DNA from 2 places in the Wukongibacter baidiensis genome. Region 1 is predicted to be linked to the other one. Evidence: a T-box and tRNA genes for the amino acid it is inferred to sense, from the RefSeq annotation. Region 1 holds a T-box; the other holds one or more tRNA genes.
The links. The T-box of region 1 lies ahead of R9X47_RS06160 (glutamine--tRNA ligase/YqeY domain fusion protein). A T-box ahead of a tRNA ligase gene usually reads a tRNA of that ligase, here a tRNA-Gln.

Region 1 (3,451 bases):
TTCTATTAAATACTAATTTATTCTCACTTGATAGCTTAAGGTCCTTAATAAAATATCCGTGTCTTATAAATTGAAATCTTCCTTCATATCCCTCTCCAAGTCCAGCCTCTTCAATAAATGCATTTTGCTTAACATATAGTGATTTGGGATTTATTTTTTCAAATAGATTATCAGCCGATGGTATTTCGGTGAATAATTCATCAAATATTCTTACCTCACATGGTATACCATATTCTGTGCTGACCCAGTGTATTGTACCCTTAACTTTTCGTCCCTTAAAACCACTTCCACTTTTTGTTTCTGGATCATAGGTACATCTTAATTCTGTAATATTACCATCGTCATCCTTTATTACTTCATTGCACTTAATAAAATATGCATGTTTCAGTCTAACCTCTCCACCTACTATCAATCTATTGTACTTCTTAGGAGGATTTTCGCTAAAGTCGTTACTATCAATATATATAGTTTTAGTAAATGCTATTTTCCTAGATCCTAAATCCTCATTCTCTCTATTATTTGTGGCATCTAAATATTCAACATGCTTATCCGGTAGATTTGTAATTACAACTTTTATAGGATCAAGGACTGCCATGATCGTAGGTGCCTTTGCCTTTAAATCCTTTCTTAGAGAATGCTCCAGCATAGCAATATCTACGACACTTTCACTTTTCCCTACTCCGATTTCGGACAAAAAGCTTAGTATCGATTCCCTTGTATATCCCCTTCTCTTTAGCCCTTTTATCGTTGGAATCCTTGGATCATCCCATCCTTCTATGGTTTTACTTCCAACCAGGGCTTTAAGATACCTCTTACTCGTAACGGCTCCACTAAGATTCATCCTTCCAAACTCTATTTGTCTTGGAATGCGACCTGATAAATCTAGTTCCTTTAACACCCATTCATACAATGGTCTATGATCTTTAAACTCTACTGAGCACAGAGAGTGTGAAATTCCCTCTATATAATCTTGAATGGGATGGGCATAATCATACATTGGATAAATGCACCACTTATCACCAGTTCTATAATGCTTTGTATAAGATATTCTATAAATAACAGGATCTCTCATATTAATGTTAGGACTTTCCATATCAATTTTAGCTCTTAAAACCCTTTTACCCTCTTCAAAGTTTCCATTCTTCATTTTATCAAATAAATCCAGGTTTTCTTCTACACTTCTATTCCTGTAGGGACTATTCACCCCTTTAGTTGTTAAAGTTCCTCTATACTCTCTTATCTCATCACTACTTAGATCACAAACATATGCCTTCCTCTTTTTGATAAGATATATTGCATATTCATAGATTTGGTGACTATAATCAGATCCATAAAACAGTCTGTCTTCATAATCAAATCCCAACCATTTCATATCTTCTATAATTGCCTCAACGTACTCAACCTCTTCCTTTTTAGGATTTGTATCATCAAACCTTAGGTTGAATTTACCTCCATATTTCTTAGCTAAAGCATAACTAACATTTATTGCGTACGCACTGCCTATATGCAAGTACCCATTGGGCTCCGGTGGAAAACGTGTATTGACTTCCCTGTACACTCCATCCTCCAAATCTCTTTTTACTAGTCTATCTATAAAGTTTAAATTTTCTCTATTAGCACTCATATCATTACCTCCAAATTTTATTTTTTCTTACCATTCTAAAAATCTATCTAACATATAGATCAATTAAAATTATAACTATATACAATTGTATTAGTTTCTTCCCTGGTAAATTTGAAGGCAGCAAAACCCCTTTAGGCAAAATACAAACTTTCTTGCCCCATATGATCACATCCTTTTTAATTTGATAAAATTATATTTATTTTAGACAAAAATAAAAACTCCCGATCCCAAGACCAATCGGTCTTAGGGACGAGAGTTAATTTCGTGTTGCCACCCTAATTCATTAATATGTTACCATATCAATCTCTTCAAGTACGGTACTGAAAGTACTTATACTCTAGTTCTGTAACGTGAACAAACGCCATAGCATCACTTTTATTGAAAGATCCGTATGAAGCTCAGAGGCTTGTTTCAATAAATATTTCTTTACTCCTTTTCAGCTACCGGAGCTCTCTAGAAAAGAACTTATTTATTTACTCTTCTCGTCATCGCTTTGTTAGTATGAATTTTTTAATATTATACAATAAAATATTTCTTAAATCAACTTTACTTATTATATACTTTACCTATATTCTTTATCAATTATTCATATATGACTTTAGCTTTAAGTAGTCTTTGAGTATTACATAATCAATTGCTATTTATTACTACTTTCTATTACTGTTATTTTCTTTATTACTACATCTACCTTTGGAACAGACATTTCTCCACTATAAGGGTGCTTATCTACAGTTGTATCAGCTATTTTATCAAGAGTTTCTTCTCCTTCTATTAACTTTCCAAATGCAGCATATTGCCCATCTAAGAATGTTGCATCTCCATCCACTATAAAGAATTGGCAGCTGGCAGAATCAGGCTCAGCTCTACGAGCCATTGAAATTACACCCTTAGTGTGCTTAAGTGTATTTTTAGTAAATCCATTTTCTGCAAACTCTCCTTTAATATTCTTGTCAGATCCACCTGTACCGTCACCCTTAGGATCGCCTCCCTGAATCATAAAGTCTTTTACAATTCTATGAAACTTCAACCCATCATAAAAACCAGATTTAGATAGATTGATAAAGTTTTCTACTGTTTCTGGAGCAAATTCTGGGTACAACTCTAGTACCATTTTTCCACCATCTTGCATTTCTATTTCCACTTTAGGATTTTGTGTAGCGTTATCGCTATCAGCCTTTTCATCTGTTTTTTCACTGCTACATGCCGCCATAATTGTTATCATTAATAACATAGATACAACAAATAGAATAGTTTTCTTTATATATGATCTTGTCATAATCTTTCCTCCTTAGCTTTCTTTATATTATTCTAGGCTCAGCCTCTCTGCCACTATTTCAATACAAGACGTAAAATTAATCTTTTGCGAAAAGTTAGACCTCCTAAAGGTAAGGAGGTCAGGTTTATGTATATATCTATACCCTTATTCAATCATTGCCATACATTTAATGTAGACATAGTCTAGATTCTGAGTTAAAGGAATAAAGTAATTTCTATTCACTTATCAGAAATATACTATTTTATTTCATAGCTTCAATAAGAAATTCACTATATCTAAAATCTGAATTACTGATATGTTTAAATATCCACTTTGCTATAAACATAATTAATTCTTTCATTGCATTTTCTTGATCTTCATCTATATTGTCAAAATCAAGTCCCTCTAGGTAATCAACAAATGTCTTGTGTTCCTTAATTTGCTCATCAAGTTCTGGATATTGGTATTTAGCAAGCAAACTTTCTTCAGAGTCAAAATGATAAATCGTATAATCCTTCAGTTCTTCAATCAATTCAACAATTTCATCATAGGAATCTTGACCATTGTAACTC
Region 2 (3,451 bases), 2.4 Mb from region 1:
CTGTCTCAACAGTAGGCTCGGTGAAATTGTAGTACCGGTAAAGATGCCGGTTACCCGCAGCAGGACGGAAAGACCCCGTGGAGCTTTACTGTAGCTTGGCACTGGATTTTGGTATTGCATGTACAGGATAGGTGGGAGACTTAGAAGCATGGACGCCAGTTTGTGCGGAGTCGTTGTTGGGATACCACTCTTGTAATACTGAAGTTCTAACCAGAGACCGTGATCCGGTCTTGGGACACTGTCAGGTGGGCAGTTTGACTGGGGCGGTCGCCTCCCAAAAAGTAACGGAGGCGCCCAAAGGTTCCCTCAGCGCGGTTGGAAATCGCGCGAAGAGTGCAAAGGCAGAAGGGAGCTTGATTGCGAGACATACAGGTCGAGCAAGGACGAAAGTCGGGCTTAGTGATCCGGTGGTTCCGAGTGGAAGGGCCATCGCTCAACGGATAAAAGCTACCCCGGGGATAACAGGCTTATCTCCCCCAAGAGTCCACATCGACGGGGAGGTTTGGCACCTCGATGTCGGCTCGTCTCATCCTGGGGCTGTAGTAGGTCCCAAGGGTTGGGCTGTTCGCCCATTAAAGAGGCACGCGAGCTGGGTTCAGAACGTCGTGAGACAGTTCGGTCCCTATCCGCTGTGGGCGCAGGAAATTTGAGAGGAGCTGTCCTTAGTACGAGAGGACCGGGATGGACGTACCTCTGGTGCATCAGTTGTTCCGCCAGGAGCACCGCTGAGTAGCTATGTACGGAAGGGATAAGCGCTGAAGGCATCTAAGCGCGAAGCCCACCTTAAGATAAGATTTCCCATCCATTTATGGATTAAGACCCCAGAAAGACTATCTGGTTGATAGGCCTAAGGTGTAAGGGCAGTAATGTCTTTAGCTGATAGGTACTAATAGGTCGAGGACTTGACCATACTTTCCATTGTTCAGTTTTGAGAGAATAAATACAATTTATTACCTCTAACTTAAAATTAAATTAATGATATTTATTCGCTTAAAAGCGAAAAATCCGGTGGCAATAGCGAAGAGGATACACCTGTTCCCATATCGAACACAGAAGTTAAGCTCTTCAGCGCTGATGGTACTTGGTGGGCAGCCGCCTGGGAGAGTAAGTCGTTGCCGGTTTGTGAAAGAGCCAGAAGATAAACTATTTCTGACTCTTTTACTTATCTAGTGAAGGGTATATTTGTATATATAAGCTAAAACATTTTTTAGAATTAAGACAATATACAAAAAATACCATTTGACAAAATAGCGGAAACATGGTAACATATTATTTGTCGCTGAAAAAAATAAAAAATTAGTAGAGCGACATTCAAGGCCAATAATTTGGCCCCTTGGTCAAGCGGTTAAGACACCGCCCTTTCACGGCGGTAACAGGGGTTCGAGTCCCCTAGGGGTCACCAATATTTAGCTTCTAGTTATTAGAAGCTGACTTGGGCGCATAGCTCAGCTGGGAGAGCACCTGCCTTACAAGCAGGGGGTCACAGGTTCAAGTCCTGTTGCGCCCACCAAGTTATTTGTCTAGTTGCAAATAAGCTATCATTTAAAATACGGTCCAGTAGTTCAGTTGGCTAGAACGCTAGCCTGTCACGCTAGAGGTCGAGGGTTCGAGTCCCTTCTGGATCGCCATTATGCTGGTGTAGCTCAATTGGCAGAGCAGCTGACTTGTAATCAGCAGGTTGCGGGTTCGAGTCCCATCACCAGCTCCACGATAAATATGGAGGGATGCCCGAGTGGCTAAAGGGGGCGGACTGTAAATCCGTTGACTGAGTCTACACTGGTTCGAATCCAGTTCCCTCCACCATACTATGCGGGTATGGCGGAATTGGCAGACGCGCTAGACTTAGGATCTAGTGTCTTGTACGTGGGGGTTCAAGTCCCTCTACCCGCACCATTAATAAAACAATGGGGATTAGCCAAGTCGGTAAGGCAACGGACTTTGACTCCGTCATTCACAGGTTCGAGTCCTGTATCCCCAGCCATATATGACCCATTAGCTCAGTCGGTAGAGCACCTGACTTTTAATCAGGGTGTCCCGCGTTCGAGTCGCGGATGGGTCACCAACAATCTGGAGGGGTGTCCGAGTGGCTTAAGGAGCTGGTCTTGAAAACCAGTGACTCCGCAAGGGGCCGTGGGTTCGAATCCCACCTCCTCCGCCAAATTATGGAGAAGTACTCAAGTAGGCTGAAGAGGACGGTTTGCTAAACCGTTAGGTCGGGTTTACCGGCGCGCGGGTTCGAATCCCGCTTTCTCCGCCATAACTTGGGCCTTTAGCTCAGTTGGTCAGAGCGTCCGGCTCATAACCGGCAGGTCCGGGGTTCGAATCCCTGAAGGCCCACCAAGTTAATAAAATCACATTTATATTTTAGGGGTATAGTTCAGTTGGTAGAACGACGGTCTCCAAAACCGTATGTCGTGGGTTCAAGTCCTGCTACCCCTGCCATATATAATCGGGGTGTAGCGCAGTTTGGTAGCGCATCTGGTTTGGGACCAGAGGGTCGCGGGTTCAAATCCTGCCACCCCGACCATTATTTGGGCGCATAGCTCAGCTGGGAGAGCACCTGCCTTACAAGCAGGGGGTCACAGGTTCAAGTCCTGTTGCGCCCACCAAGTTATTTGCTTATGTGCAAATAAACTATCATTTAAAATATGGTCCAGTAGTTCAGTTGGCTAGAACGCTAGCCTGTCACGCTAGAGGTCGAGGGTTCGAGTCCCTTCTGGATCGCCATTATGCCCAGATAGCTCAGTCGGTAGAGCAGGGGACTGAAAATCCCCGTGTCGGTGGTTCGATTCCGCCTCTGGGCACCATTTATTATCTAATTCATTAGGTAATGATAAAAGTTGCTGAAAAACAGCGGCGAAAAAAATGTCGAAAAAAGTGTTGACAAGATGAAAAAGATTTGATATAATAATTCTTGTCGCTAAAACGACAGAGAAAACTTTGGACATTGAAAACTAAACAGTGTAAGGAATTAAACCTTAGTTTGATATAATTCAAGCTAAAGAAGTAATAAACGCCAGATTTTTTTTAAGAGTTTGATCCTGGCTCAGGATGAACGCTGGCGGCGTGCTTAACACATGCAAGTCGAGCGAGAAGGTTATGACTGATTCTTCGGATGAAGGATTAACTGGAAAGCGGCGGACGGGTGAGTAACGCGTGGGTAACCTGCCTTGTACAGAGGGATAGCCACTGGAAACGGTGATTAATACCTCATAAAACTATAGCGTCGCATGGCGCATTAGTCAAAACTCAGGTGGTACAAGATGGACCCGCGTCTGATTAGCTAGTTGGTGGGGTAAAGGCCTACCAAGGCGACGATCAGTAGCCGACCTGAGAGGGTGATCGGCCACACTGGAACTGAGACACGGTCCAGACTCCTACGGGAGGCAGCAGTGGGGAATATTGCACAATGGGCGAAAGCCTGATGCAGCAACGCCGCGTGAGTGAAGAA

Region 2: it encodes a tRNA-Gln, which carries the amino acid that the T-box ahead of R9X47_RS06160 (glutamine--tRNA ligase/YqeY domain fusion protein) is inferred to sense. The anticodon was not compared.

The regions. Positions count from the first base shown of each region.
Region 1 covers NZ_CP138202.1:1,302,065-1,305,515, forward strand. Annotated here, with positions in the region: gene R9X47_RS06160 (glutamine--tRNA ligase/YqeY domain fusion protein) at 1-1,624, opposite strand, end outside; T-box leader at 1,867-2,122, opposite strand; gene R9X47_RS06165 (peptidylprolyl isomerase) at 2,262-2,900, opposite strand; gene R9X47_RS06170 (bacteriohemerythrin) at 3,142-3,451, opposite strand, start outside.
Region 2 covers NZ_CP138202.1:3,730,299-3,733,749, forward strand. Annotated here, with positions in the region: rRNA gene R9X47_RS16830 (23S ribosomal RNA) at 1-910, shown strand, start outside; rRNA gene rrf (5S ribosomal RNA) at 1,005-1,121, shown strand; tRNA gene R9X47_RS16840 (tRNA-Glu) at 1,328-1,402, shown strand; tRNA gene R9X47_RS16845 (tRNA-Val) at 1,435-1,510, shown strand; tRNA gene R9X47_RS16850 (tRNA-Asp) at 1,552-1,628, shown strand; tRNA gene R9X47_RS16855 (tRNA-Thr) at 1,633-1,708, shown strand; tRNA gene R9X47_RS16860 (tRNA-Tyr) at 1,719-1,803, shown strand; tRNA gene R9X47_RS16865 (tRNA-Leu) at 1,810-1,893, shown strand; tRNA gene R9X47_RS16870 (tRNA-Gln) at 1,906-1,981, shown strand; tRNA gene R9X47_RS16875 (tRNA-Lys) at 1,987-2,062, shown strand; tRNA gene R9X47_RS16880 (tRNA-Ser) at 2,070-2,158, shown strand; tRNA gene R9X47_RS16885 (tRNA-Ser) at 2,165-2,257, shown strand; tRNA gene R9X47_RS16890 (tRNA-Ile) at 2,264-2,340, shown strand; tRNA gene R9X47_RS16895 (tRNA-Trp) at 2,367-2,442, shown strand; tRNA gene R9X47_RS16900 (tRNA-Pro) at 2,451-2,527, shown strand; tRNA gene R9X47_RS16905 (tRNA-Val) at 2,534-2,609, shown strand; tRNA gene R9X47_RS16910 (tRNA-Asp) at 2,651-2,727, shown strand; tRNA gene R9X47_RS16915 (tRNA-Phe) at 2,732-2,807, shown strand; rRNA gene R9X47_RS16920 (16S ribosomal RNA) at 3,024-3,451, shown strand, end outside.